3 regions of the Aerococcus sp. NPDC058936 genome follow, and region 3 is predicted to be linked to each of the others. Evidence: riboswitches for the same ligand, from Rfam matches in the RefSeq annotation. Region 3 holds a riboswitch; each other region holds the start of a gene.
The links. A riboswitch is a leader RNA that binds a small molecule or an ion and turns the genes downstream of it on or off. The one in region 3 is predicted to bind lysine.
Positions count from the first base shown of each region.

Region 1: it holds a riboswitch for lysine, as region 3 does, so the genes downstream of both, dapA (4-hydroxy-tetrahydrodipicolinate synthase) here and ACFW0C_RS01070 (ABC transporter permease subunit) in region 3, are expected to answer to the same signal.
Region 2: it holds a riboswitch for lysine, as region 3 does, so the genes downstream of both, ACFW0C_RS07360 (YfcC family protein) here and ACFW0C_RS01070 (ABC transporter permease subunit) in region 3, are expected to answer to the same signal.

Region 1 covers NZ_JBHYKZ010000007.1:39,246-49,726, reverse strand. The annotation lists gene ACFW0C_RS06755 (glutamate ABC transporter substrate-binding protein) at 1-558, opposite strand, end outside; gene ACFW0C_RS06750 (amino acid ABC transporter ATP-binding protein) at 594-1,322, opposite strand; gene ACFW0C_RS06745 (hydrolase) at 1,636-2,427, shown strand; gene ACFW0C_RS06740 (M24 family metallopeptidase) at 2,445-3,557, shown strand; gene ACFW0C_RS06735 (hypothetical protein) at 3,960-4,328, opposite strand; gene ACFW0C_RS06730 (aromatic acid exporter family protein) at 4,459-5,004, shown strand; gene alr (alanine racemase) at 5,180-6,343, shown strand; lysine riboswitch at 6,435-6,583, shown strand; gene dapA (4-hydroxy-tetrahydrodipicolinate synthase) at 6,753-7,643, shown strand; gene ACFW0C_RS06715 (helix-turn-helix domain-containing protein) at 7,766-8,635, shown strand; gene purB (adenylosuccinate lyase) at 8,859-10,160, opposite strand; gene ACFW0C_RS06705 (hypothetical protein) at 10,308-10,481, opposite strand, start outside.
Region 2 covers NZ_JBHYKZ010000008.1:44,423-54,903, reverse strand. The annotation lists gene ACFW0C_RS07380 (IS3 family transposase) at 1-121, opposite strand, end outside; gene ACFW0C_RS07375 (D-serine ammonia-lyase) at 291-1,643, opposite strand; gene ACFW0C_RS07370 (chorismate mutase) at 1,957-2,235, shown strand; gene ACFW0C_RS07365 (M20 family metallopeptidase) at 2,328-3,494, opposite strand; gene ACFW0C_RS07360 (YfcC family protein) at 3,513-4,928, opposite strand; lysine riboswitch at 5,024-5,173, opposite strand; gene ACFW0C_RS07355 (YjjG family noncanonical pyrimidine nucleotidase) at 5,293-5,970, opposite strand; gene ACFW0C_RS07350 (alpha/beta hydrolase) at 6,018-6,947, opposite strand; gene galT (UDP-glucose--hexose-1-phosphate uridylyltransferase) at 7,057-8,538, opposite strand; partial or broken gene ACFW0C_RS07340 (galactokinase) at 8,543-8,893, opposite strand; gene ACFW0C_RS07335 (substrate-binding domain-containing protein) at 8,830-9,744, shown strand; gene dexB (glucan 1,6-alpha-glucosidase DexB) at 9,801-10,481, opposite strand, start outside.
Region 3 covers NZ_JBHYKZ010000001.1:222,069-232,549, forward strand. The annotation lists gene ACFW0C_RS01045 (DUF2207 family protein) at 1-97, shown strand, start outside; partial or broken gene ACFW0C_RS01050 (GGDEF domain-containing protein) at 763-1,506, shown strand; gene ACFW0C_RS01055 (DUF368 domain-containing protein) at 1,657-2,538, shown strand; gene ACFW0C_RS01060 (CHAD domain-containing protein) at 2,658-3,431, shown strand; gene ACFW0C_RS01065 (amino acid ABC transporter ATP-binding protein) at 3,680-4,438, opposite strand; gene ACFW0C_RS01070 (ABC transporter permease subunit) at 4,451-6,118, opposite strand; lysine riboswitch at 6,222-6,385, opposite strand; gene ACFW0C_RS01075 (cell division protein ZapA) at 6,648-7,211, shown strand; gene ACFW0C_RS01080 (CvpA family protein) at 7,251-7,808, shown strand; gene ACFW0C_RS01085 (endonuclease MutS2) at 7,943-10,327, shown strand; gene trxA (thioredoxin) at 10,409-10,481, shown strand, end outside.

The DNA of each region.
Region 1 (10,481 bases), on a different contig from region 3:
CGTGAAAGCTTCAGCGTAGTTTTCTAACTCTAAGATATTCGCATCCGGCGCTGCTTCTTTAATTCGTTGGGCTGATGTAGACCCTTTTACCGCCAAAATGGTATGTTCACTTGTCAAGCTCTCAACACCTTCGATATCAGAATCTTCAGGTACCATCAAGGCTTGCCCGGCATCAAAGTACACTTGACTAAAGTCAACTTGTTTTAACCGATCTTCTGTGATGGTCATGGTTGCAATCAAAGCATCTACGTTCCCGTTTTTCAGTAAAGGAATACGGGTTTTAGAGGTTACCTCAACAAATTCAGCTTCGGCATTTTCCCCACCGACACGCTTAGTAATCTCTTTCGCCATATCGATATCAAAACCTTCGATACGATTTTCCTCAATATTATATTTCCCAAATAAGTTGGTATCGACTTTTACCCCCCAAGTGATGACCGGGTAGGCTTCGCTGTCGATTCGCTCAGCAATATCCTGTTGGCTAGCAGCAGTGCTTGTACAAGCCGTAGCCAAGAAAGCAAAAGCCACTAGCGCGACAATTCGCCATAGTTTTTTCATAGTATTTCCCTCTTTTCTTAAGCGTGACTTGGTGATTAGACTAAGATCTTGCTTAGGAATTGAATGGCCCGTTCATCATGAGGATCTTCGAAGAACTCTTTTGATGGACGGTCTTCTAAAATTTCTCCGTCTGCCATAAAGATGGTTCTATTCGATACTTCTTTGGCAAAGCCCATCTCATGCGTTACAACAACCATAGTCATGTTGTCCTCAAAAGCGATACGTTTCATTTGGTCCAATACTTCCCCAACCATTTCTGGGTCAAGGGCTGAAGTTGGCTCGTCAAATAGCATCATTTTTGGACGCATAGCTAGGCCACGAGCGATGGCCACACGTTGTTTTTGCCCACCAGATAATTGACCTGGGTAAGCATCACGTTTATCCCACATGTTTACACGTTGTAATAAACGCTCTGCTCTATCTTGGGCGTCTTTATCGGTTTTCTTCAAGACTTTTAAAGGTGCTAATGTCACGTTTTCTAACACCGTCATGTGAGGATATAATTCGAAATGTTGGAACACCATACCGCAGTCGCGACGAATTTGACGGATGTCAGTGTTGCGGTCTGTAATATCTTTACCGTCAACAATCAAATGGCCTGAGTCTACCTTCTCTAAAGCATTTATCGTCCGAATCAACGTTGATTTACCAGAACCAGAAGGTCCAATCAAGGTCACAACTTCACCCTCATTTATCTTCAGATTAATGTCTTTCAACGCGTGGAATTTACCATAATATTTTTCAACATGATCAAATGTAATCATCATAGCACCTCTTCTTATTTGATTTTTCCTTTTGAATACAATTGCAATAAACTTGAATGTAAACAGGATTCTTGCATAAAGATAAAATAATTCTAATCATTTCTTAAGCAAGTGTCAACTTATTTGATAGATTTCTTAACATGTTTGGGCACCAATGTTATTTTATATTTCATATTTGAATCATTTGAGCACTTTTTTACTTGATATGACGCCATGTCGAGATTTTGAATTGTCATTCTTTTTATATAAGTACTATAATAAGACTAAAACTATCTGAAACACCCATTCAATCAATTAAATGGAGGTTATAGCGTTGAATCAACCAAAAAACGGCTCTCAAAATATCTCTTCTCAGTTTAGAAGCGATATGGTGATGGTGCCAGAAGTTATTAATGAAGCATCCGGTATTCGCGTTTTTGGACGAACTTTAAAATCATTTGTCTTTACAACTGACGTCGCCACAATCCTATACTGTAATGCGGATGCCGTCTTAGCTGTCTACCCATTCTCCCCGCATCCTGCGATCATTTCAGCAGTGACATCAGTAGCCAGTCAACCTGTATTTGCCGGTGTTGGTGGCGGTACAACTCAGGGTAAGCGTAGCGTAGATATTGCCCTTTTTGCCGAAGCGACAGGGGTCCAAGGGGTGGTGGTGAATGCGCCGATGACCGCAGAAAATATTCTAGATATTGAGCACACAGTCGACTCCCCAATTGTAGCGACAGTTGTCTCTGCCTATAACGATATCGAAGCCCGAATTTCTGCCGGTGCGGATATCCTTAACGTTTCAGGGGGCAAAGAAACAGCCGCTATCGTTGAACGGATTCGCCGGGATTTCCCAGATGTGCCGATTATCGCAACTGGTGGTAATAATGAAGACACCATTCGTAAGGTAATTGAAGCAGGCGCTAACGCCGTTTCCTGGACACCGCCGACTACTGGTGAAATATTTAAAGAAAAAATGGTCAAATACCGTAAAGACCGCCGCGAGGACTTCCTTGAAACCCATGATGGTATGACCTTACATGAATTTGAGGAATATATTGAGGAACATCCAGAAGCTGAAGAGAAATATAATGAAGATTCTTCTGACGGCTATCTGTAAGAAGAGATGGAGGATATATGGATCAAGAACATAGCAACAGACTAACAACCATTCAACAACAAGTTAAAAACCACAACTTAGATGCCCTAATCATTAGCGACAAGGCATCCATCGACTACTACACTGGTGTCATTTTTGACCCCATGGAACGTTTTTGGTTATTGATTATACAGCCGGACAAAGGTCCACAAATTATCGCTAACAAACTATTTGTATTCGACGAATTAGCTGATGTTGACGTCACTTGGGTGGATGATAACTACACAATCGCTGAAGCCTTTGCAAATCTAGCGGATTTCCCAGCAACCGACGCCCCACTACGAATCGGCGTGGATAAATTGTGGCGGGCTGACCAACTATTAGCCATCGCCAAAACATACAACCAGGCCACTTTTGAAGTAGGTTCTGACTTAGTGGATGCACAAAGAGCCATTAAAACCGATGAGGAACAAGAAAAAATGCGTAAAGCTTCAGATATTAACGACCGTGCCATGGCTCGTTTAATCGAAGAAGTCTTACCACTTGGTTTAGACGAATTGGCTGCAGTAGATCAATTAGCCCGTATTTACGATGAAGAAGGCGCAGATGCCGGCTTTTCATTCGAACCCATTATCGCCTACGGTTCAAACGGTGCTGACCCACACCATGAATCTGACCATACCTTGCCGAAACTGGGTGATTCGATTGTCATTGATATCGGCTGTAAACATGAAGAATACTGTTCCGACATGACCCGTACCGTTTATTACGGTGAGCCTAGTGCTGAAGCCAAAAGGGTTTATGACATCGTGCTTGAAGCCAATTTACGTGGTATTAACGCTGTCAAGGTTGGCGAAACTTTGGCGAATGTGGACGCTGCAGCGCGTGATTACATTACAGCCCAAGGATATGGTGATCAATTTACCCACCGACTAGGCCATTTCATCGGACGCGAAGTTCATGAGAAAGGCGATGTGTCAAAAGCTAATACAGATACCATTAAAGATGGCAATATCTTCTCAATCGAACCCGGTGTTTACCTGACTGGTAATACAGCCGTTCGTATTGAAGATTTAGTAATCGCGCATGATGGTGGCACTGAAAACTTGAACCACTTCACCAAAGATATGCTTATTATTCAACCAAAATAAAACATTGCACACTAAAAACACGACAGTCGTCGTGTTTTTTAGATTAATATTCATCTACCCTATGTAGTAATTTAGATTTATTTCATATTACAGGATCCTAACCACTTTTCATCTAAATACTAGTCTACTTATATACACGACGTGCCAGGTAAATGAAGAAACTCCTCCTAACGCTTCTTCCTATGACTTGCTGATTTGGTGTATCTGCCATTTCAATCGCTTCTCTTTTAAGAAACAACCAAAATAATACTGGTTACACAGTCCACCAATACCCTATTTTTCATTTTATGATGCCAAATATTTAAATGATAAGCTTCAAAAAGCGCCCATCACGACAAGTGAAGGGCGCTTTTTACTATTATTCTAGTGTTTTATTTCTAAACGACTTCTGTCGCACCTTTTCTACTTAAAGATCATTTGGAAGAATTCGAAAACGCGCGGTCCGAGCAAGACTACTGCTAGGATGGCGAGGGCTAGAATAATCCATACCAGTACTTTGCGGGAGTGATTGCTTGAACCAGACCAAAAGTATTGTTTTTGTTTTTGTCTTTCGAAGAAGATTTCATTGGTGTCTAAGTCTTGGAAGGTTTCTTTTGGCACAGGTGTTTCCGCAAACGTTTCGACGTTAAATTCAGCAGTATCCTGTGTGAGTGTTGTCTCAGGTACTGAGGATTTAATGTCATCTGAAAAAGGATTTCCATACTTTTTTTGGTTATTCTTCTTCTCGCGTTCAAGCGCTTTTTTCGCTTGGCGATATGTTTGCCGCTTCACCTGATGCACCACCTTTATTATTTAGTTCATTTTATCCAGTATTCCTAGTATAATCTATTTACAAGAAATTTCAAATTGTAGAGAAGGGAAATTTTTCAACTTTCCCTCTTAATTAAAGGAGCTTATTTCAGTGAAACAAAGTTTTCATATTGGTATGCGGACCCTAAAGACTTCATTGAGTGTCTTTATTATTGTTCTTATTTCAGCATTTATCCCTATTGACCCGCAAATTGCTGCCCTTTCAGCGGTATTTTCACAAAGGGCTAACGTCACTTCGTCGCTTTCTTTTGGTTTGCGTAGAACCTTAGCCATTGTTTGTGGGGCTTTTGCCTCATTAGTTTATATTTTTTTACATAAGTTATTGCCTGACCATTATTTGATTACTGCACTTTTAGGCGGTTTAGGTATTTTAATTACGATTCAAACTAACCTTCTCGTTAAGAATCCACAAGGGGTTATTGGTGGTAGCGCCACTTTCCTTGTCATTGTCTTCAATATTCCAGAGCACAACCAATATGTCTATGCCCTACTTCGGGTGTTAGATACCTTCTTGGGAGCCATTGTCGCTGTTGGTATCGAGTACATTTTTCCAAGAGACCGAGTTGTTCCTTGGATCCTTACTTACAATAGTTATGTACCGAAGTTTCTACAAATCTCTACCTCTGATAAAATTTAAATGACCACTAAGGTGAGCTTAGGATTGGACTAACTTAGCTTTTCCTTAAGTTAGAGACCCTTCTTTCGAGTTTTTACCCACAAGTGGTATAATAAATGAGAAGTGGAATGCGCGGTATTAACGTCATTTACTATCTATTTCAATCAATCCATGTGATTAAAGAGAGGTTTAAACTATGACCATTGGTTATCATCGCCCTAGTAAGGCCATCGTGTCTCTAGATGCGATTATTCATAATTATTTCGCTATTAAAAAGCATATCGGTAATAAAGCTGTCATGGCAGTTGTTAAGGCTGACGGCTATGGTTTAGGTGCCGTCAAAATAGCCGACGCCCTCCAATCTCGCGGTGCCGACGGTTTTGCGGTCGCGGTTGCGGATGAAGCATTAGAATTAAGAGACGCTGGGATTATTGCCCCTATCATGATTTTAGGCTTGACTGATCCAGACGACGCTTGGCTTTTAGCCAATTTAGAAATTGGTGTGACAGTGTCTAGCTTAGACTATTTAAAATATGCCAAGAAACACGATAAAGACTTTTCTCGCCTTCATCAATTGAATGTCCACCTTAAAGTGGATTCTGGGATGGGACGGATTGGCGTGCGGTCTGCTAAAGAAGCACAGAAAATCATTGATTACATTGCCAAACATCCGAAGAAATTTAAGTTGGCTTCAGTCTTTACCCACTATGCTACAGCTGATTCCTTCACTGACCATGGTAAGGATAAGGTTCAAGCCCAATCTGACTTTTTTGAAAGTTTGCTTGGGAAATTGGACTACTCAGCATTAGGGTACACTCCCCTTTTCCATCAATCAAACTCTGCCTTAAGCCTTTGGTACCCGGAAAAAACTTTGGATGTTGCGCGACTTGGCCTGGGCTTATACGGTTCCATTCCAAGTATGGAAGATGTGGCGTCGCCGGTTGATTTCAAGCAAGCATTAACCTTGGAGACGGAAATTATCTACGTCAAACAAATGCATGCGGGCGATACGATTTCCTACGGGGCTGATTATGTGGCTGGTTCGGATGAATGGGTGGCTACCCTACCGATTGGCTACGCGGACGGCTGGCAAAGAAATTATTTGGGATTGGATGCCATTGTTGACGGCGAGCGGTGTCCGAGCGTGGGCCGGATCTGTATGGACCAGATGATTATTCGCCTACCCCATGAGATGCCTGTGGGCGCTAAAGTGACCTTAATTGGGACAAATGGCGGCCAAACTGTTGATGTGGTGGACGTTGCTAGTCATGCTGGAACGATTGCCCATGAAGTATTGACGAATTTAAGTCAACGATTGCCCAGAGCTTATACGTCTAATAAGAAAAAGAAAATGAAATAACGATTGCGAAATCTAATAGTTTTTTCATTTAGCCCTTGCCTTTAATTGGTAGTCATGTTAGTTTTAAACTAACGATTATACGAATAGAAAGTATAGATATAGAGGATGCGCAACCAATCAGTAGCCGATGGTGAAAGGTGGTTGTGCCGAAATGCAGATTTTCTGTGTTGGGGGTAATACCTAAGAGGGTTATCCCTGTCAAACCTTAATACCCATTAAGGTGCGGAGCGCTTGTCTTATGCTAGGGATTAAAAACTGTTAGGATTATTGAATGCTATCAGTATTTTTTGACACGTTTTCCTAGGTAGACATAGAGTGATGCTCTTGTCTGCCTTTTTTTATACTCAAGCTATCTGATCGTTTTTTCATAAAAACAATTACAAATTGCACACAATATAGGAGGATTCTCATGACAATTTTTAAAGGTTCTGCGGTAGCCATCGTTACCCCTTATGATAATTCATTAGAACAAAATATCAATTACGATGTGTTTGCGGAGTTGATTGAATTTCAAATTGAAAATGGTACAGATGCCATTGTCGTTGCAGGAACAACTGGTGAAGCTTCAACACAAACTGACGAAGAACAAGTTGAATTAGTAAAATTCTGCGTGGAAAAAGTCAATGGCCGGGTACCCGTGATAGCCGGTGCTGGTTCTAATGATACTGCCCACGGAATCCAATTAACGAAAGACTGTGTAGCCGCAGGTGCAGATGCTATTCTATCTGTAACGCCTTATTATTTAAAAACGAGCCAAGCTGGTTTATTGGCGCATTATAGCGCCATTGCAGATGCTGTGAAAACAACGCCGATTATCTTATATGATGTACCAGGTCGTACAGGAATGTCTATTGCCCCTAAAACATTGTCGGAACTTAAAAACATCGATAACATTGTTGCCATTAAAGATGCAACTGGTGATTTAGCCAATGCAGTAGATGCGCGCTACCACGTCGGTCCTGATTTTGATGTGTACTCTGGTAACGACGATACAGTTATTCCATTAATGAGTTTGGGTGGCCATGGGGTGATTTCTGTTTTGGCTAATATTGCACCAAAACAAGTACACGAAATGACGCATTATGCCTTAAATGGTGACTTTAAAAAAGCGGCTGAAATTCAAACAGCTTTTAAACCATTAATCGACATTTTATTCAGTGAGCCAAATCCAATTCCAATCAAAAAAGCCATGTCCATGCTTGGTTTCGATACAGGTTCAGTGCGTCTACCACTGGTCCCTGCCCAAGAAGAAACAGTGGCTGCACTAGAAGCTGAAATGAAACGATTGAATTTGATATAGTCTTTTCAATTCTAAAGTAAATTGTGGTATATTAAAGGGTGTGTAACTTATCAGTGCACGCCCTTTCTTTTATTGCTACTGATAAGTGATAGATTGAATATTTAAAATAGGAGCTTTGATTTATGCCAACTGGAACACCACCATTTCGAATCAAACTGAAAAAAGTTGATCAGCAAATGGTTGACATTTATAATCGTTCTTCTTTTCATCGAAACGAACTCTTGATTCCTCTTAGACCCTTCTCTATTGAGTTAGCCGACAAAAAAATTGACGTCTCAGTGCGCCAAATTGTTGTCTTACCTGAACCGATTATGAGACGGTTAATCTTACCGGAAAAAGATTGTAGTCCTCAAGTTGATGACCATAAACCAACAGAAGAAAAAATATACGCCTATATTTTATCCCTAGGCGAACCTTACATAGATGCCATTGCCAATGATTTTGTGGAAACACCTGAAATTAAACACATTTTTGATGAACCACATGTCTTCAGCTTCTCTTTCGTCACTTGGCAACATCTACTACAAACTTTGATTCAATTACAGTTGGAATTGAAACGGCCTGAAGACAACATTCAAAAGAAAATGGTCTTTAGTATAGTATCGACCATATTCCTTGAATTGTATCGACTTTGTTCTGCTTCAAACCAAAACCGGTTAGAGATGTCTGAAAGAGAGATTTTAGCCTACGAAATTAAACATTTTATTGTTGATTCCTACCGAAAAGACTTAACCCTTCAAGACATTGCAGACAAGTTCGACATTTCAACGTCAACTGTCAACCGAGTATTCCAGCCTTACTTCCATTCAACCATATATCAATTCATCTTGGACTTGCGGTTGGGCTATGCCTATACCTTGATAGAAAGTGGCTTGTCTATCACAGAGTCATGGCAAAAAGCTGGCTTTAATGATTATAGTAACTTCTATAGAGCCTTTATTAAGCATTATCATATTAGACCGCATGAGGTACCAAAAAAAGGAGAATCGTAAGCATCTCCTTTTTTGATTATGTTCAGCCTTCTACTGTTTCTTTACCTATCGTTGCCTTAAAAGTAGGATGAAAGGTATAGTCTATCCTCGGGCAAAAATAATGATGAGTCCTGCTACTAGCAACAAGTTTTTCGTATACCAACAAAAAAGGTCACGGTACTTGCCCTAATCTGGGTTAAGTACTGTGACCTTTTGTATGCTGTCATTGCGGTTTTGCATTAAATTATTTTTCAACTAGTCCTAATTTTTTGAAGATATCATCCACTTTTTGGATGTGGTAGTGGTAGTCGAAGGCGTCTTCAATAGCTGCTTGGTCTAGGTGACTAGCGATTTCTTCATTGGCTTCGACAAGCCCTTTAAAGTGCTTGCCTTCGTCCCAAGCGATTGCTGTTAATGGTTGAACTAAATCGTAGGCTGCTTCGCGTGATAAGCCTGCATCAACCAATTTTAGCAATACACGTTGTGAGTAGATTAAACCGTGAGTAGCATCCATGTTGCGTTTCATATTTTCAGGGAAGACGGTGAGTTTTTCCATAATGTTTGCGAAACGATTTAACATATAATCTACTAAGATCGTTGTATCTGGTAGGATAATCCGTTCGGCAGATGAATGAGAGATATCTCTTTCATGCCATAAAGTCACGTTTTCATAAGCAGTCATCACATGTCCGCGAACAACACGGGCTAATCCAGCCATGTTTTCTGAACCGATTGGGTTACGCTTATGTGGCATTGCGCTTGACCCTTTTTGCCCTTTTGCAAAGAATTCCTCCACTTCACGTGTTTCCGATTTTTGTAGTGAACGGACTTCTGTCGCAATATTTTCTATCATTGTAGCAATTAAAGCGAGTGATGAAATATATTCAGCATGTAGGTCACGTGGTAGGATTTGCGTTGAAATCTCTTGTGGGTTAATGCCTAGGTGTTCACACACATAAGTCTCAATAAATGGCGGTACATTGGCGTATGTACCTACTGCACCAGAAATTTTACCTGCTTCAACACCGCGCGCAGCCGCTTCAAAACGTTGGATATTTCGTTTACATTCTGAATACCAACGCGCTACTTTCAAACCAAAAGTCGTTGGTTCAGCATGAACACCATGGGTACGCCCCATCGTAACAGTATATTTATGTTCAATCGCACGTGCTTTTAACACCTGCAAGAATCGGTCTAAACCTTTACGAATTAAATCATTTGCTTGTTTTAATTGGTAACCTTGAGCCGTATCCACAACATCCGTAGACGTTAAGCCATAATGCACCCATTTACGTTCTTCGCCCAATGATTCAGACACATTACGGGTAAAGGCAACCACATCATGACGGGTTTCTTTTTCAATTTCTTCCACTCGTTTTGTATCAAAAGTGGCCTTTTCACGAATAGCTTGCGCATCCTCTTTAGGGACTTCCCCTAAGGCTGCCCATGCCTCTGTTGCAAGAATTTCAACTTCCAACCAAGAGGCATATTTATTTTCTTGTGACCAGATTTGCCCCATTTCAGGACGGGTATATCTAGGTATCATAACATTCTCCTTTATTGCACGCGCTCAATTTTTGTACGCAACAATTATATCACAAGCCAGCTTTCTGGCAGTGATTATTTTTCGCAAAAAAAAAGACGAGTCCCGATATGAATCTCAAATTGGTCTCGTCTCTGTAATTTTTATAGCTTAATGATGGTGGTGGTGGTGATCGTGATCATGGTCCAATTCTTCCATCAATAAATCAGGGTGGTCAGCTTCTAGTTGGTCTAAAACTGCCGTCACTTGCGGGTCAACATTGCCCAGAATATCTTCATAAATGGCTAAATATTCGTAGGCCGCTTCATATTCGCCGTGCTCGTT
Region 2 (10,481 bases), on a different contig from region 3:
GTTTAATGGCCTTTATTTTGAATTCTGATGAATAGGTAATACTTTTCTCTGTCACACTTTTCACATTAGGATTGTTTCTTAAAGCTTGAATCTCAGCTTGGCTATATATCTTTTTACTCAATCTGCCCACTCCCTTCTGTATAACTCAAATAGAGTATACCGAAAATTTTGCATAAAAATAACCCGAAAACTTACAACACTCTTTTTTTGAGTGTTCAGTTTTCGGGTAGAGATTCAGTGACACTCAATTACCCTTTTCTTCTATAGTGATTTCGATTTATCGTTTCACATTATTGATTGGCTTTACCATTTTCGTAGAATAACACTTGCTCATCTGCTGGTACCATTGACCCACCAGTTGCCCATGCAATATGGGTCATGTTAGCTACTTTATCTGTTAAGTTCTTGTGACGCAGATAGTTTTGCCCCGCTTCAGTAGTGAAGAGTCTTTGTGGACCAACTAATCCTGCTGTGGCTGCTGGCTCTACAAAAATATCTTCTACATCTTTCAGTGTTGTTAACAGACGATTTGACTCTTTGTCAGTCAATGTATAACCACCATCAAAGATACTTGACATTAATTTAGCCACGATTTGAGAGGTTCTAGGTACTGCTAGACCGTCCATAACGGTTAAGCCATCAATCCCAAAGTCATAGACTGAAATATCTGCAAATTTCTTAGAGATTAACCCTAGTAACATAGATGGTACATGAGTTGGTTGAGCAAAGAAGCAGTGAACATGATCCCCGTAAATTTGTTTCAAACCATAAGTAATACCACCTGGACTACCACCCACACCACATGGTAGATAAACCATAAGTGGATGGTCTTCATCGACAACGATTCCTTGATCAGCTAACTGTTTTTCTAGTCTTGACGCTGCAGTTGTATAACCTAAGAACAATTGAATTGAATGTTCGTCATCAATAAAGTAAGCATAGGGATCTGATTGAGCTGATTGACGCCCTTGGTCTACGGCTTCTGTGAAGTTGGTCTTATGTTCAATCACTTGGACACCGTGGCTTCTTAAGTAGTCTTTCTTCCATTGCTTGGCTTCATGCGACATATGGACTTGGACATTGAAACCGATTTTGGCAGACATCACACCTGAAGAAATCCCCAAGTTACCTGTAGTCCCAACAACTACAGTGTACTGTTTAAAGAAATCTTGGAATGCCTTAGTCGCGAATTTCGAATAGTCATCGTCATAACCTGATAATAATTTCTCTTCAAAGGCTAATGCTTCAGCATGATGCAAGACTTCATAAATAGCCCCTCGAGCCTTAATAGTACCGGCAATCGGTAATAAGTCATCCCGTTTTAGGAACATTTGGCCAGGAAATGAAAAATCATAAGTGGTTTCTAACACAGTCTTGAATTTGTCAATGTCAGAGATTGGCGATTCAATCAGACCATCTAAAGCCACCGTATCTTCGAAGACTGCTTTGATAAATGGTGCAAATCGTTTTAATCGTGCCTCTGCATCTTTAATCTCTAGGACTGACACATCCAGTTGCCCTTTTAAGTTCTTGAAAGGTACATGGTTATCATTCTCCCAAAAAACGGGCTTACGGTCACGAATATCACCTAATGTTCTTTGATTCACATGTTCTCTTGTTTCAGAGATAGATTCTGTTGACATATCTATCCACCCTTCATATTAGTTATTTTGTTTAATGCACATTTTTCAACTCAAAAATTATAACGATATTTTGCCAGTTCGTCAATAAATCCAGATGGTGTAGGCAATCCTTATTTGCAATTGCTTTTGATTTGGTCCTTATTTATAATGGATAGGATGAAGTATTGATGCTTAAATCAATATCATGAAAAACAAGTGTCTTGGGTAAAGGAGATTGTCCAGCCAAGCTAGCCAGTATGCTGATTTGGTCGTCATCCGCCCCCGATATAAAATTACAAATCTAAATTAAAATTAGCCGTTAAAGGAGAAAAACATGTTAGAAAAAGAACGTACTGAAATTGACCGCCTTGACCGAGAAATCGTGAAATTATTTGAAGAAAGAACGAAAATAGTTGAACGCGTAGCTGAGGTCAAGCTAGCCAATAATAAAGACATTTTTGATGCTGGTCGAGAAGCCCTAGTCATTGAAAAAGTTCAAGGTTACTTAGAAAACCCTGAACTTAAAGAAGAATTAGCTGATTTATATACTGAAATCATGCGCATATCACGTGGTCATCAAGAACGTTGGATGGCTAAACAAGAAAGTAAATAATCAGCACATATAAATAAAGCAAATACTATTATTTGCATTTAAAAACGCCCGAGTTTCCTCAGGCGTTTTTTGATTATTTTAAGATTAAATCTTTAACGATTAGCGAATTCTGTTTGAATATCGGTCAGTAACTCTGGTTTGCTGATAACATCAACACCTGTACGCGCCAGCGTTTCAACAACTCGCATCATCATGTCATAAGCAAACGGTGTTTGGGTGCAGTCTCTAAATTCAGGTGTATGTCCGATAACACGTTTACCGTCTGTGATTGAATAGTAGGAATGGATTGAAGGAACAACATGGCTAACATCCCCCATGTCAATTGATCCATTTTCCCCTAATTTTTCTGGGACCATTTCAATGCCTAAGTCGCCTGCATTTTCGTTGTAGACAGCAGACAATGTCTCATTCGTAATCATATCCTTGTAAATATTTTCAAAGTCTGTGTGCTTCATGGTACAACCACTGGCAAGTGCTGCGGCCTTAGCACAGTTGATGATTTTTTCCGATAAAACTTCCATATATGGCGTATCCAAGGCGCGGACATAGAACTCCGCGCGTGTGTATTCAGGGATCACATTGGCTGCGTCTCCACCATGGGTGATAATCCCATGCACACGGGCAGATGACCGCATTTCTTGGCGTAAGCTATTGATATTGTTAAATAGGTTTAACATAGCATCTAGGGCGTTAATCCCCTCTTCTGGCGCTTCCGCAGCATGAGCTGGTTTACCGAAAAATTCAAAAGCAATTGGGTGGATAGCCATTGAAGTCCCAGACATAGTATTTTCATCTGAAGGATGGGTACACATAGCCACATCTACGTCGTCAAATACGCCTAAATTAGTCATATCTACCTTAGTTCCAGTTGTTTCTTCAGCAGGCGTTCCTAAGACAATCACTCGGCCCCCAGTCTGGTTGATCACCTTAGATAAGGCGATACCTGCACCAGTGTCTACAGTCCCAAGCATATTGTGGCCACAACCATGTCCGATTGAAGGTAAGGCGTCGTACTCAGACAAGTAAGCAATTGTTGGGCCAGGTTGACCTGAATCAAAAGTCGCTCTAAAGGCTGTATCAAAGCCAGCATATGGTGCTTCAACAGTGAAACCATGTTTCTCAAGCAATGCAATATGAGCCTTTGACGATTTAAATTCTTGATGGCCTAGTTCTGGATTGGCAAAAATATAATCGCTCAATTCTCTTAAGTCAGTTTCTAGGGCGCTAACTTCTTGATGTAATATTTCTTTTACAGTCATAAAATTTACTCTTCCTTTCTAGAATGGGCCATAGCTTACAAAATGGGCAAAGATTAAGAAAGCCAATCCGATTAAGATGTATACGGCAAGTAACGGCATGAACCATTTAAACCACTTGTTGTATGGAATTTTAGCTAGTGACAATTCAGCCATTAGGACACCGGATGTTGGAATAATAGCATCCATGAAACCTGACCCTAATTGAAAAGCAAGTACAGCTGTTTGCCTTGTGATATCTAGTGAGTCAGCGATTGGTAACATGATTGGCATAGTCGCCGCAGCTTGACCTGAACCAGATGGGATAAAGAAGTTAATCAATATTTGAATCACGTACATACCAACTGATCCTAAGATAGTTGGGAAAATGTTTACCACTTGTACAAGATTGTAAATAATTGTATCTAAGATCATTCCATTTTCCATGACTACTAAAATACCGCGGGCGAAAACAATGGCAAGTACTGAGAACATCATCTCAGCAGCACCAGAAACGAAGGTGTCGGCTATTTTACCAGTTGAAAGACCCCCGATTAAGGCTGAAACAACTGCCATGGTAAAGAACATTGCACCTAGTTCGTCAATAAACCAACCAATCTGGAATACACCGTATACCATCATGGCAAAACCGGCTAGTAAAGCCACAGAAATCCACTTGTGGCGTGCTGAAAAGGCTGGTAATTCTTGTTCGCTTAAGTCCTTGTAATCATCTGCAGCTTTATCAGCGGCTTCTAAATCTGCTACTGCGCTCTTGGTTGGATCAGCTTTGACTTTCTTCGCATAACGCATAATAAAAATTGTCGTTACAGTCCAAAGAACAATGAATAAGGCGATCCGTAAACCAACACCTGAGAATAGCGGTAATTCAGCTAAGGCTTGGGCAACACCTACTGAGAACGGGTTCATAAACCCAGCGTTAAAGCCGACTGCAGCCCCAAGAATTAAAACGGCAATCCCTGTCATGGCATCATATCCTAAAGCTCTAGCTAGTGCGATACCGATTGGGATGAAGAGGATAATTTCCTCTGATAAACCTAGAGTGGCGCCACCTAAACCAGTCACAAAAACAAGAATAGGAATAAAAACTTCCTCGCGTCCTTTTAAGGCACGGACTAAACGACCCATTAGAGCTTCAAGAATGCCTGTTTCGTTAATTAATTTGAATGATCCACCAGTGATAAAGAGGAAAAATACGATAGATCCTACCTCAATAAAAGCTTGCGGCAAGGCCAGAATCAACTGGAAAGGATTTTGTGGGCTAGATTCAATAAAGTGGAAAGAATCTGGGACTAAAACAGTACGATCATCGACCAGCGTTCGTTCGAACTCCCCTGCTGGTATAACCCAAGTTAAGATCATCATGATGACCATGATTGAAAATAAAAGCACTAATGCATTCGGCATGTGTAACTTTTTTGGAAAAAGTTTTGACTTCATAAAAAAGCTCCTTTAATAAAATTCAATAAAAAAATACCAAGGCAAGCAAAAGCTCGACTTGGTATCGGTTGAATACAGAAATCACTTTTGCCCGCAAAGTAGAAAGCGCTCCTGGAAGGAATTGGGCATTCCTTTTTGGCAGTGATGCATTTATTAAATACACCCCCAACAGCAATCGTGCTATTTCGGCTAACAACCCTTTCTCCAAATGGATACTGATGTGATTAGCGGCCTCTTTCTATTCCGCATTTATTCATTTAAGACTAATCTTATGAAATAAAAGGTACAATGTCAAGAAATTTTACAATCGATGTTATATGCTATTGTACATTCATGACAAAAATTCGTTAAACTAAGCCAAAAACTATAAATCATATATTTCATTTAAGTGCGCAATATCATAGGTTGGCATTACTGGATCTTTTACTTCTTTCCTTTTTGGGTTATACCAAATGGTGTCGATTCCAGCATTAATACCTCCTTGAATATCTGACGTAAGCGAATCTCCAATAATGGCTGTTTCTTCTTTATTAAAATATGGGATTCTTGAGAATACTGTATTAAAGAAATTTATACTAGGCTTTTGAGCATTCAGTTCCTCAGATATGAACACATCTTTAAAGTACGGCATCAAACCAGATTTTTGTAAACGATAAGATTGCGTCTCAGCAATTCCATTGGTAACGATAAATAAATTTGCCTGTTTAGAAAGTGAATTCACTAGTTCCAAACTATTTTCAACAGGTTTTATACCTTCTTTTAGATACTGCCGATAATTTCTTTCCATTTCAACACTATCCACTTCAATTCCTAGTTGATTGAAGAAAATACCAAATCTACCATTTACAACTTGTTCTGAGGTTAAAATCCCTTGTTCGAATTGGCGCCAGCGACTTTGATTCATGGTATTATACATTTTCTCAGTTTCCTCATTATAAGGAATATCCATAGACTCAAATAAAAATTTCAATGCAACCTTTTGCGCATCTTGAAAATCTAATAAGGTATCATCTACATCAAATAATAAGTTTTTATACTTCATATTTACCTCTTTTTATTATCCTAAACCCATAGTATCATCCTAAGCGCTCAGGAATAAACGCCTTTTAAGATGATTTCTTTCAACCAATTTTCAGCTAGCGGTAGCCATTGCGCGGCAGTTTTATTCACTTGATTGGGCATGGTGGCAGAAAGCTCGTTAGCCACTGAAAGGCCGTGTGGTCCTTCTTGGAAAATATGCATTTCAAACGGAATTTGATTTTCTTCTAATGCTAAGGCTAGTGATAAGGAATCACGTACATTAACAACATCATCTTCACGTGTCGCCCAAATAAAAGTTGGTGCAGTATGTTCATTCACAGTAGCTGGGACAGAATAACGTTCAATTTCTGCTTCACTAGGTAGTGGTTTTCCAAAGCAAGCTAAAGATATAGCTGTTGCATAGGCCTTGATATTTGGGTCAGGATTGGCAATGTTTTGGTGATAATAATAGGCAATATCAGTTAGGGCGTAGGCAGAAATATTAAATGCTGGTTTCAAGGCTTTGCCCTTCAAATTTGTTGCATTTTGAATCACATCTTCATGCCATACATTACTGTACATCCCGGTATTGTGACCACCAGCAGAAAATCCTGCTAGGCCAATCTTATCAGTATCAATGCGCCACTCAGTCGCATATTGATGCAAAATTTCAAATGCCTTAGCAGTTTCTTGTAGCGCATGGGGGAAAATAACATCAGGTTTAACTGGAAATTGCCCTTCTGCAATGATTTCTGCAGTTGTTTTCCCTTGCCCATAGACCGAATATCGCAAGACAAATGCGTGAAAGCCCATAGCATTAAATGCCAATGCCACTGGTTCAGCTTCTCTATCTGAACAGTACATATATGAACCACCGGGACAGATAATCACGGCCGGTCGTTCAATATTCACATTACTTGTGCGGATTGGATCAATCACGTAGCTAGTTAAGGTCACATCATCACGATCATTATATAGCTTTATTACTTCTTTTTGCATCAGACGTTCTCTCCTCTAAATTTCATTAATGCCATTATAGCATTTGATTTTCATTAGAGAAAAAGAAAACCCCCGTCTCCAAATAGCAAGAAACGGGGGCATGAAAAATTTAAGAAACGATACCTACCGATTGAATAAATCGATTAAAGCCATCTTTTCCTGCTGGTGTATCTTTATACACGCCAGCATCTTCTAAGACGCGTACAAAAACATTTGCAATTTCATCTTTTAAAATAGTATGCACTGTATCTGGAGTAAACGTATGGTGATAATTTTGCTTTAATTCTTGTGCCCATGTTAAATGGTAAGCTGCAATATTATTTTCTTTATCTAATAGATAGTCAGCAACCGCCGAGATTTCATCTTTTAAGCGTGGTGGTAATATAGCTAAGCCCATTACTTCAATTAAACCGATATTTTCCTGTTTAATATGTTGCACATCTTGATGTGGATGATAAACGCCATCTGGATATTGTGATGAAGTATGATTATCACGTAAAACCAAATCTAGTTCGAATTTGTCCCCATTTTTGCGGGCGATAGGTGTAATTGTATGATGAGCTTCGTCCCCTGTATATGCAATTACATCTAGATTTGGATCTTCATATGTTTGCCAAGCCAGTCGGATTTTATCGGCCAAGGTCACCAAATCTCCGCGCTCTTTTCCTTGTAGACGTATCACAGACATGGGCCATTTGACAATCCCAGCTTGGATGTTTGGGTAACCTTCAAACGTGAATTGACTTTCAAAGGGTGCCTTAGCCATAGGGAAATCATGACGTCCCGTTTGATAATGATTATGCGTTAGAATTGAACCTCCTACAATCGGCAAATCGGCATTAGAACCAGCAAAATATCCAGGAAAAATAGCTACAATGTCTAATAATTGTTCAAATGTTTGTTTTGAAATGACCATGGGGACATGCTGTGTGTTTAATACAATACTATGCTCATTGAAATAGGCATATGGTGAATATTGGAACCCCCACTTCTCATCGCCTAATTGAAGACGAATAATTCTGTGGTTAGCGCGCGCCGGATGGTTGATTCTGCCTTGATATCCTTCATTTTCCATGCATAGCTGGCAAAGAGGATAACTAGAAGATTGCGCTTTTTTGGCGGCAGCGATTGCCTTGGGATCTTTTTCAGGTTTTGATAGGTTAATGGTAATTTCTACTGGTCCGTAGGCCGTTTGACTTGTATACGCAATGTTCTTAGCAATGGCCCCTACTTTAATATAGTCATTACGTTGACTCAGCGCATAAAATTCCTGGATGGCCTCTTCTGGAGAAATTTGATAGGTATCCCAAAAGTGTTGATTTAAAACACTAGGGGCTGGCGTGATAAAATCCATTAATGCAGCGCCTAAAGTATCTCGCTCTTCTGTTAAATCCCCTACTTTTCCGTTGTCAACAGCAACATCTACTAAGGCATCACGTAAGGAAATAAGGGTGGTTCTAGCTGTTTCTTGATTGGCACCTGCTTCACCAGTTAATGCTAAGATTCGATTGCGTAAATAAAAATGATCGTCTATTGTATAATCACTATTTTCAATAACCTGTGTAACAAAGGCATCAATTAGTTTTGCCATGTCATCATCTCCTTGTTAGTACACGCGCGCCACTTGAGATTTCTGCTATATAAAATTGTGGTGGATAGCCGATTGTTTCAGTATATACACACCCTACTTGCTCTTTAAAAGCATCCACCTTGTCTTTTGCGACGATAGCAATGCCACATCCTCCAAAGCCTGCGCCCGTCATACGTGCGCCTAATACACCCTCCTGTGCCCATGCTGTATGGACCAAGGTATCTAGCTCGATTCCGGTAACTTCATAATCGTGTTCTAATGATACATGGGAGGCATTCATTAAGCGACCAAATGCTAATAGATCCCCAGTTTGCAATGCTTGTCGTGCAAGTGACGTTCGTTGGTTTTCCCAAACATCAAAAGACGACGAATATACCAAAACAGCGACAAAAAATTGCTGTTGTCCAATGGTATAGTGAGCAAGAAGAATTAAATGATTTATATTATTACGCTATTCGGATTGGGATAGAAAAACGTGCCGAAGATTTAACCTATGATATTGTCCGTTATTTCAATAATCAAATTATTCAAATTGCTGATGATATTGCTGGAATTATTGCCATCGGTAAATTTTCTAATCAACAAATTAAACGGTTAGAGTCCTATAATCGCAAATTGGTTTTTGTGGATTCAGATACCTTAAATGCTGGTCATCCCTGTGTGACAACTGATTTTGATAATGCCGTGATTCAAGTATTAGATTATTTTATGCAGCATGGGTTAACATCAATAGGTATGATTGCCGGTGAAGAGAAAACGACAGATGGTAAGGAACAGTTAATTGATCAACGGTTCAGAACTTTCCGAAACTATGCATCTGAACTTGGTGTTTACCATGCAAAATATACGTATATTGGTGATTTTTCAGCACAAGCTGGGTATGATTTGATGAAACAGGCCATCACTGAACATGGAGAAGCCCTTCCACAAGCTTTCTTTGTGGCCAATGATACATTAGCTATTGGTGCTTTACGTGCCCTTCAGGAGGCGCGTATTGCTGTCCCTGAACGGGTGAGCCTTATTTCATTTAATGATACCCCGTTGACGAAACAGATTTTCCCCGCCCTATCCAGTGTGACCGTTTTTACCGAGGAAATGGGTCGAATTGCTGTGGATACCCTGAATCGTCAATTGATAAACCCGGAAGTAGTACCTACTATGACTAGACTTGCCACTCGGTTAACAATACGTGATTCTAGTGTATAAATATCAAAAAAAGGTAACCACAAACGATTGCGGTTACCCTTTTTGATATTATTTTTTTATTTTGTCAGCTTAACACAAAATGCATCCCAAGCATCCAAGGTAATTTGTTGTAAATCGGTTGGCACCACATGATTGCTGATAATAATTGTTTCATATGTACCATTAAAACTAAATGTTTGTGCTACATCAGATACATTCACGACTACTAAGTATGCTTCACTTGGTGTTCTTCGGATGTAGGCAAATACTTTATCGCTAGTATCTAATAGCTCAAAATCGCCATCGATTAACCAGTCTGCAGTTTGGCGTAATTGAACCAATTTTTGATAAGTATAAAAAATACTGTTCTGATCAGCTAAGGCGTTTTTGACGTTAATTTCATGATAATTTGGATTTACTGGTAGCCAGGTTGTGTCTCCACTTGAGAATCCGGCATGTTTCGTTTCATCCCACTGCATAGGTGTCCGAGCATTGTCTCGACCAATCATGCGGATACTGTCCATGACTTGTCCCATAGATTGACCATTTGCCGTAGCTTCTCGTGCATAGTTTAAGGATTCAATATCATCAATTTCATCTAAATTGTTAAAAGGATAATTGGTCATTCCTATTTCTTCACCTTGGTAAATATAAGGTGTGCCTCGCATCAGATGTAGGAGAATGGCTAATGCCTTGGCTGATTTCACTCGGTTTGGGCCAGTTGAGCCCCAAATAGAAAGGACACGTGGTAAATCATG
Region 3 (10,481 bases):
TGCAACAGCTTCTTCATCATCTGGTGGAGGGGGCGGTACCAGCTTTGGTGGTGGTGGCGGTTCCTTCGGTGGTGGCGGAGGCGGCGGTGTTCGTTAGCCGGTCACAATATAAATGAAAACAATGATTGTGTTAGCCAACTAGACTCGTCTTAGTTGGCTTTTTTATTTACGAATGATTTCAAATATTCATAACAGAATTTTCAATATTGAAAACTTAGTATCATTAATGATGTGTAAATTTTTAGCCAAAGTAAAAAAATGAAAGGCCTTATAAATAAGTAATCTATAAAGTTCCGAAATTTCCCTCTCTTCAAAGTTAATTTAGTTCTTTCTGGCCGATCAATCGTGGTATATTTAAAAGGATGAGTTTTCGTATCAAGACAGGAGTAATTAAATATTTTTAATTGGGCTTATTATATAGGTTAAGGATTATAGGAGGATAGCATGATTGTAAATGTCTTAGCAAATATGGCAATTATTTTTATGGATATTTATTTAGTTTGGCGCTGGCGATATAGTATTGAGGAAAGACGAAATCCCATCAACAACCGTAACCTCTTTATCGGCTTACAAACGGCAGCGGGTGTTTGTTTGATGATGTCATCCTTTATCGTTGAAGGTGTGCGTTTTGACTTTAGGTCAGTACTATTCGCCTATACCATGGTGTATTTGGATAAGGAAATTGCCCGTCCGACAATGGTATTTGTTGCGATTTGTCGATTTTTCTTTGGCGACTTAACCTTGTCCGGATTATACTTCTTGATGGTCTTAGCCTATATTGTGCTGAGTTTAGGTGTCTTTGACCGTATTAAAGTCAAACATTCAGAGTTCTTCCAACTGTGGTTGTTAGCGATGATGGGTATTGTTATTACTGTGCCAATATCCTTTATTCGATTAGAAGATCCCTACCACGTATTTTCAGCTTACTTATTGCTGGCTTTTTTGTCATCAGTATTTATATACATTTCTTACCAGTTCACCAACGATCTAAATAAACTTTACCAATCCTCAGTGCACGACAGCCTAACGACCCTCTATAACGCCCGGAAATTAGAAGAAGACCTTGGGAAAATTTCAGAAAATAATCATTCCTATTCGCTATTAATTCTTGATATTGATAATTTCAAAAAGTTGAATGATACCTATGGTCATCTTGTGGGCGATAAGGCACTTCAAGAAATAGGTATCGTCTTGAATGATTTAAAAGCTGATTTATTCGATTATTACCGGTACGGTGGGGAAGAATTCGTGAGCTTAGTCTTTGACTGTACTGGACAAAAAACGCTGGATTTAGCTGAAACTATCCATTAAAGAATTGCTGAAATGCCACTATTTAGTGAAGAAGGCGAGCCTTTAAGGGTTACAGTGTCAATTGGTGTGGCCCTTAGAAAACCGCAAGAAGACATGAAAATTACCTTGTTGCGGGCTGACCAAGCTTTATATCAAGCGAAACACCATGGGAAAAACCAAACGGTGAGCGCTATAGGCGAGTTGAATTTCGATTAATTGATTATTTTCAACTGAATCTTTCATAATTTTTTAGCATTCAACGATGATTCTCAGCCCAAAGATTGATACAATAAGATTTATATAGGAGTATACTGGACTGGTCTTATTGAACTGTTTAGTAAAAAAGGAATTGAAAGAGGAGAATAAATGAATAATAAGAAAGATGTCGTCTTTTCGGCAGATTGGTTTATCCGTGTTCTGAAGGGTGCAGCTGTTGGGATAGGAGGCATTCTACCAGGTCTTTCAGGTGGTGTCCTAGCTGTCATTTTCGGCTTGTACGATCAAATTATTAACTTTTTAGCGAATATTACTGAAAACTTCTGGAAACATGTCCGTTACTTTATTCCGGTTGGGATTGGTTTCTTATTAGGAATCTTGGTATTTTCAATTTTCGTTGAAAAGGCCTTTGGACTTTACGCAGCTATTTTTATTACCTTATTTATCGGTTTCGTAGTGGGGACTTTACCATCACTATTTAAGTCTGCAGGAAAAGAAGGGCGCAGTACATCTGACTTAACCTTGCTAGCTGTGACTGCAGTCATCATCTTCTTGATCATGTACTTTGGAGGTCAAGGGATTACACAAGTACAACCATCATTTATCGCTTGGGTATTATCAGGTGCTTTGATTGGTTTAGGGGTTATTGTACCAGGGATGAGCCCATCAAACTTCTTAATCTACTTTGGTTTGTATGACAAAATGGCCGCTGGTATTGCAGCCCTTGATTTTTCAGTCATTATTCCATTAGGATTAGGTGGCTTACTGTGTGTCATTGGTTTAGCTAAGGTTGCTGAATGGGCCTTTAAACATTACTATTCTAAAATGTACCACTTTATTTTAGGGACTGTAATTGGTTCATCGATTGCTTTATTCCCAACACAAGTATTCCCTGGATTCTCAGCTGAAGGTTTAGCAAATTCTGGTTTATCATTCATGAGCACTTTGATTTGGAGTGTGATTGCCTTTGTATTAGGAACAATCTTCTCATTATGGTTCTCAAAAATTGAAGAAAAATATTCAAATGACTAAATCGTTTAAAAACAGGCACTTCCTTTTGTGGGGAGTGCCTGTTTCGTTTTGCAGATAATCATTTATTTTGTATAATTAACATATATGAAAACTAATTGATAGGGAAGGGAGCGATTTGAATGAATAAACGGCAAGCAGTATTTGAACAGCAGATAAATAAGGTGTCGGCCTTATACCTAGATTATCAGAACAACCCATTTTCCGGTGAACTAGTCCATGATTTGCGGGTTTCGATTCGAGAATTACGTAGTCTACTCAACTTTATAAAAAAACGGTTGGATAAAGACCATTATAACAAGTTAAACCAGCAATTGGGTGCAGCAGCACGCGTATTTGGGCCCCTTCGTGAATTGGATGTGCTCTATGATTATTGCGAAAATTATGCAGTAGGTCATCCTGAAACCAGTGAGGCTTATTATCAGCTGTTTAACACCTTCGTGAAAGACCGTCGGATAGAAATGAACCGGACTTTTAATAAGGGCAATAGCGCTACCATTCAGCAAGCTATTGAAGATGCGAAAGAAATCCTTGAACTTTCCTTATTTGAAGATAAGAAAGATTGGAAAAAGTATACCCTTAAGCGACTGAAGAAGATTGATAAAAAATTGCGGTATGCCTATAAGACAGTGGATATTTCTGACTACGAGGCAGTCCATGAAATTAGAAAGAGTGCAAAGAAGGTGCGGTATGCGGCCACTTACTTCGACGAGACGGTTTCTAAAGACTTAAACCAATACAGAAAACACGCCAAGGCCATTCAATCTGAATTCGGTGAAATTACAGATGCGCATGTCAATTATGAGTTACTGACAGAATACGCAGATAAAGTGACAGATGAAAATGTGCGTGACTTATTAATTCAAATTCGCGATGATATCGAATTCGGGGAATAAATTTAAGAATAAAAGCATACACAAAAAGCAGCTGGCTGTTCCAACTGCTTTTTATCATCTTTTGCTATTTGAAAGTAGGTAGCACCTTGCACGCTCATTTAAAACCGGACGCGAGCGAGGCCCAGCTTACACAGTCGCGTTCAAAATGTCATACTTCGCCGATACTTCATAAATCCTCCAATATCTTTTAGATATTGTTGAGCTTTTGTTCCAGTGCGACTAGTCTTAGATAAATTCTCTGATCCTATTTAAAATCTTTCGTTTGCGTATCTTGTCAAGAAGGCTTTCGTTCTTTCTTGTTTCGGTGTATCGATGACTTCTTTGGCTGGACCTTGTTCGACAATGACCCCTTTGTCCATGAAGACGATATTAGTTGATACGTCACGAGCGAAGGCCATTTCGTGGGTTACAACGATCATAGTTAGTCCTTCTTTGGCTAATTGAGTCATTGTTTCTAATACTTCCCCAACCATTTCTGGGTCAAGGGCTGATGTAGGCTCATCGAATAGTAAGACTTCTGGGTCCATTGAAAGGGCACGGGCAATCGCGACACGCTGTTGTTGTCCACCAGATAGTTGGTCAGGACGGGCGTCACGGTAAGGTGCCATACCGACTTTTTCAAGGTTCTTAAGCGCAACAGCTTCAGCTTCTGCTTGGCTACGACCTAAGATTTTACGTTGGCCAACTGTACAGTTTTCAAGTGCTGTAAAGTTTTTAAATAGGTTGAATGATTGGAATACCATACCAACTTGGGTACGGAATTTATTGATGTTCATTTTCTTGCCGTTTAAAATTGATTGACCGTGGTATAAAATGTCGCCGCCAGTTGGTTCTTCAAGTAGGTTTAAGCAACGTAGTAAGGTAGATTTACCTGATCCAGATGAACCAATAATAGAGGTTACTTGCCCTGGGCGCACTTGGAAGTCGATATCACGTAGGACCAAGTTTTCCCCAAAACGTTTTTCTAAATGTTGTACATTTAAGATTAATTGATCTTGGTTTTGCATGTCTTTTTCCTCCTATTGTTCTCTTTGTCCGTTGACTACTGTATTCGTGCTAGATTCATATACATGGTAAGTCTTTTTGCCCGCCATACGATTTTCGATGAAATTCAAGACACGAGTTGTTGTAAAAGTTAAGACGAAGTAGATGATTGCTGTAATTAGGAAAGTTTGGAAGGTTAGGTAAGTTGAACCTGCAGCTGATTTCGTTACAAAGAATAACTCAGTTACTGCGATAACATTCAATACAGACGTATCTTTAATATTGATCACAAATTCGTTACCTAAAGCTGGTAAGATTGACCGAATAGCTTGTGGCAAAACGATTGTCGTCATTGTTTGGTAGTGGTTCATACCGATGGCACGAGCGGCCTCAGTTTGGCCTTTATCCACTGAGGTAATCCCACCACGGATCACTTCAGCTAGGTAAGCACCAGTATTAATCGATACAATTAGTAAGGCTGCAAACATAGTAGACATTTGGAAATTAAAGAATAGTCTTGAACCATAGAAAATCATCATAGCTTGTACCATCATTGGGGTACCACGGAAGATTTCAATGTAGGCAGCAATCACAAAGTCGAATAATTTATAGAAGAAGTAGGCAACCGGTTTTTGATCGCGACGGACGATTAATGAACGGTAGATGGCAATCATTAAACCAATGACAAATCCAATAATTGTTGAGCTTAATGCGATAAACATAGTGTTACCAGCACCAACTAGGAATTGGGAACCGTAAGTATCCCAGATGCCCGCAACTTCAGACCAGAACCCAGCACTTTCACCGCGCTCGTTTAAGTTCACCATATCTTCCATTAACTGGTCACGGTCAGCGGTTGGAATAGTTGCTAAAGCTTGGTTCATAATGTTGGTTAATGTAGAATCTTTTCTGGTTGCAACAGCAATATCAGAAGTGACTTCACCTAAGTCAAAGCCTTGACCCTCAGCGAACTCCACGTATGTTAAGTCAGGGTTGGCAGCTACAGCAGCCATGGCACCTGGTTTTTCAGATACATAGGCGTCAACTGAACCAGCAGTTAAAGCAGTGATCATCGTTGGGAATGAATCTAGGGCAGTGGCTTGGTTTACGTCAGGGATTTGCGGAATTAAATCATAATGGAATGTGTTTAATTGACCAGTAACAGTTGTGCCAGCGAAATCTTCTAGCGATGTGGCATCTGCGTATTCACCGTCAGCCATTGTCACTAGAACGATATCTGAAGAATAGTAAGAATCTGAGAAGTCCATTTGTTGTAGACGTTCTGGTGTTGGTGACATACCGGCGATAATCACGTCAATCATGCCAGATTCAAGTGCAGGTGGTAGACCGTCCCACTCTAACTTAACAATTTCGAGTTCTAAACCTAGTGAATCAGCTAGACGTTTAGCGATTTGCACGTCATAACCGTTTGCAAATTCACCGTCAGAATTTGAAATACGGACCGCTCCGTCTGCGTCAGATGTTTGCGACCAGTTGAAGGGTGCATAGTTGGCTTCCATCCCGACGCGTAGGACGCCTTCTGTGTCTAAACCTTCAGCTAATGCTTTTTGGTCCACCTCAATTGTTGTGCCAATCTCACTCGCTTCAACAAAAGCGGATGTTGGGCCAACGATGGCAAATACGATGGTCAAAATAGCAATCAAAGCTTTTTGCCAAGTGTTTCTTATTTGATGATTTTTCATAATAATACCTCCCGAAAATAATAAAAAGCCTCTACAGCAATAAATTGCAATAGAGGCTTCCCTTTGTACGCAGTAAGACTATGACTAGTCTTTCAGTCGTCACTCGTAGGATAGCGCATCACTTGGTGAAGTGACAGTCATAAACATTTTTTGTTTATGCCCAATACTTTAACTTGGGGTTAAAATATTTCGGCGAATATTCCTTTCCATACTTTCAACGCTCCCGCTCGGGTATGTACTGATAAGCTCCGCACCTCTATCTCAATATATCGTATCTCATCATACACGAACAACAGTGACTTGTCATGAAAATCTGATTAAATCTTTCATATCAGCCTAAAATCATTGCGATTTTTCTAACTTTTTGGGTCATTGGAAGCAGATAATGGCTAGGTCTAGCCATTATACGGGATAAATGGTAAAATATCTAAGATTATGAAAGATAGGTGAAACAAAAGCCGTTAAGACGGACCTTTCTATTGCATCTATAAACATTTAACGCACATTATAAAAAGTTGGAGTGACAAATATGTCGAATGAAGAAAAAAACAGAGTAATAGCGAAATTGGGCTATCACAAATTCACCATCAAGAGTCATAAAACAAGTGAACATATTCAACAAGTGAGCCGTGATATCAACCAATTACTAGCTGATATCAGTAAAAAGAATCCTAATATGTCAATGGAAGAGATGGCTTTATTAGTAGCGTTAAACATCCAATCTGATAATGTGGATTTACAAGCACAAATGGCTGTAAAATCTAAAGAAAATGCCGATTTAATGGTCCGTGTAAAATCAATGGAGCAAACCATGGGCACGTTGGTGAAAGAAATCGCTGAAATAGAAAAAGAAAAGATGCGTGAAGCACAAGAAAAAACTCAACCACAAACACCATCAAAAGCCAAGACGACCCAGGGACATGCTAAAGCGTCAGCTAAAAGACCAGCGCAAACAAAAGCAAGTGGAAAACAAACACTAACACAGGCTGACTTAGATAAAGAAATTCCTGAAATTAGCCAACCAAGTTTGAAGTCTAGTGTGAACACAGCCTCAAAACAATTGGGTCGTTTGCGTCAAACACCAAGATCATAGGCTATTGATAGAAAATATGGGTACCAACGGGAGGAAAGCATGACAAGTTTTTTGATTTTATTATTTTTTATACTTAGTATAGGCGTTGGTGTCTATCGAGGGGCTATACTGCAAGGCATTCATTCACTAGGTCTGTTGGTCGCGTATTTGTTTGCTGTTTTGTTCTATCAAAACCTAATTGACCTTGTGTCTTTATGGGTACCTTATGTAGGTTTAGATATTGAAAATACCTTTGCCTATTATCCTGTGGCTTTATTACAAAATATGGATGTCATTTACTTTAGACTAGTTTCCATGTTAGCCATCATCTTGCTTGTTTGGATTGTTACTAAATTTATTGCTTTTGGCTTAAGAGACTTGAAATTTAAAGAAATGGATATTCAATGGAATGGTATTTTGGGTGGCCTATTTGGTTTCTTCTCAGCTTGGTTCTGGTCATTCTTTATTTTAATGTTTATGTCAGTATTAACCTTTGAAGGTGTGCAAACAACCCTAGCCAATTCATCAGTCTCCGACTTTATTATCTTGAATACCCCAATCTTATCTGGCCAGGTATTTAACATCCTATTACAAGGATTAGGCAACTTACCATTTTAACAACTTGAAAATATATGCCTTTGCGTACTGCGCACCGTGGCAATTGATATGGCTGTGATAATTGATCACGGCCTATTTCCTACTTAAGACGACTTTTATATTCGTTCCTGATAACAATCGAAGGAGGACACATTTTGAACCCTAAAATATTTCAAACCTTAGAATTTGAGAAAATACAACAACAAGTAGCAAAAGAAACCCGAACTGAAATAGGAAAAATCCAAGCATTAAATTTAAAACCCAGTGCAGAAGCAGAAGAAATTGAGCAAGCCTTACAAAGTGTTGACGATGTCAAACGCTTGTTTGAATTAGACAAACGAATCCCAGTCAGTCAATTAATCAATGTAAAACCATTCTTAAAACGATTGGATATTGGTGCTGACTTAAATGGGAAAGAATTAGCTGCAGTAGGCCGAGTCTTACGTGCATCTGGCGAGGTTTCTACCTTCTTTAGTAAACTAAAAGAAGCGCAAGTTGAATTAATGCAATTATATTCAATAGCGGATGACTTTATTGATATGCGGGACTTGATGCGTAAAATGCAAAATGCCATTGCAGATGATGGGTCAGTCTATGACAATGCCTCGTCAACTTTACATGGCTTAAGACAAGGAATCAAACGTGAAGAAGCGGGTATCCGTGTCAAACTAGACCAAATCATCCGTTCTAATAAAGCCTCCTATTTAAGTGAGGCCATCATTACTATCCGTAACAACCGCTTTGTTATTCCGGTTAAACAAGAATATCGCAATGCCTTTGGTGGGGTAGTTCATGACCAATCGTCATCAGGACAAACACTCTATATTGAACCGCAAACAGTTTTAGATGCGAATAACCACTTACGGTCCCTGCAAGTCCAAGAAGACGAGGAAATTAAACGTATTTTTCAAGAGCTATCTGCAGAATTAGCCCCTTACACTAGTGAAATTGCTGAAAACAATCAACGTCTTGGAGATTTGGACTTGATTCAAGCTAAATTCTTCTTTGCCCGTGAAATTGGGGCCAACCGACCTATATTAGCAAATGAATCTGAACGTATTGACTTGAAAGAAGCTAGACATCCCTTATTAGATCGCAAATCAGTAGTCGCAAATGACATTCATTTTAGTCATGAATACAATATGATTGTTATTACAGGGCCAAATACTGGTGGTAAAACCATTACCTTGAAAACAGTCGGTCTACTGCAATTAATGGCACAATCAGGCTTGTATATCACAGCCAAGGCAGATTCACGAGTAGAAATCTTCAATGAGATTTTTGCGGATATTGGTGACGAACAGTCCATTGAACAAAGTTTATCAACATTCTCGGGCCATATGACCAATATTATCCGTATAGTGGAAGCTGCAGATGACCATTCACTTGTCTTGATCGATGAGTTGGGATCAGGTACCGACCCTCAAGAAGGGGCAGCCATCGCCATCGCGGTATTGAACCGTTTTGCCTTCCTAAATGCAAAAGTAATGGCCACTACCCATTATCCTGAACTGAAAACTTACGCCTACGAACATCCTGGGGCCATCAATGCTTCGATGGAATTTAATGAAATTACCTTGGAACCGACTTATCAATTGCTGATTGGGGTGCCGGGGCGCTCTAACGCCTTTGATATCTCCCAACGACTAGGTTTACCAGTTGAAATGGTGGATGAGGCGCGTTCTTATATCCAAGAAGACAGCCAAAATCTGAACGAAATGTTGCTTGATCTTGAAACCCAACGCCATGAATACGAAGACTTAACAGCCGAAGCAGCCAAAGACTTAGCTGATGCTGAAAATCTTTTAAATGATTTGAAAAAGGCACAAGCCAGACTAGAAGCTGACAAACAAACTTACATGAACCGGGCCCGTAAAGAAGCCAATCAATTGGTAGAAGACACCAAGGCACAAGCCGATGACATTCTGGCGGAGATTCGGGAGTGGCAAATCAACCATCCAACCATTGGTAACATCAAGGAACACGAGATGATTGACCGTCAAAGTGCCTTATCTAACTTAACGCAAGAAGAAGAACAGCTGAAGAAAAACAAAGTCCTTCAAAAAGCCAAGAAAAATAAAGAGCGAAAAGCCGGCTTTGAAGCGGGCGATGAAGTGAATGTGCTAAGCTACGGGCAACGTGGTACCTTGGTTGAGAAACGCGACAAGGACTGGGTAGTTCAGATGGGGATGCTGAAGATGGAAGTGGCTGAAAAAGACTTAACTTTAGTTGATGAGAAACCGAAGAAAGAAAAAAATCATCGGGCTGGCCTTAAAGCAAGTAAGGCTAAATCAGTCAATACTAGCCTAGATTTACGTGGTGAACGGTACGAGGAAGCCATGATTCGACTGAGCAACTTTATCGATTCAGCCTTATTAGCTGGACATGGTCAGGTAACCATTATTCATGGTCACGGGACGGGCGCCTTAAGACAGGGTGTTCAAAAGGCCTTGAAGAACCATCCACGGGTTGAATCCTTTGAATTTGCACCTTATAACATGGGTGGTAATGGGGCGACAATCGCTAAATTTAAAGGCTAAATTGCTAAAAAGCAGATAAATGTTCAAATTGGTCAGACAATGCTATAATGATGAAGAATAAAAATGAGAGGGGTAATACAAATGGTTAAAGCTATTACAGATGCAGAATTTAAAAATGAAACTGAAGAAGGCGTTGTATTAATCGACTTCTGGG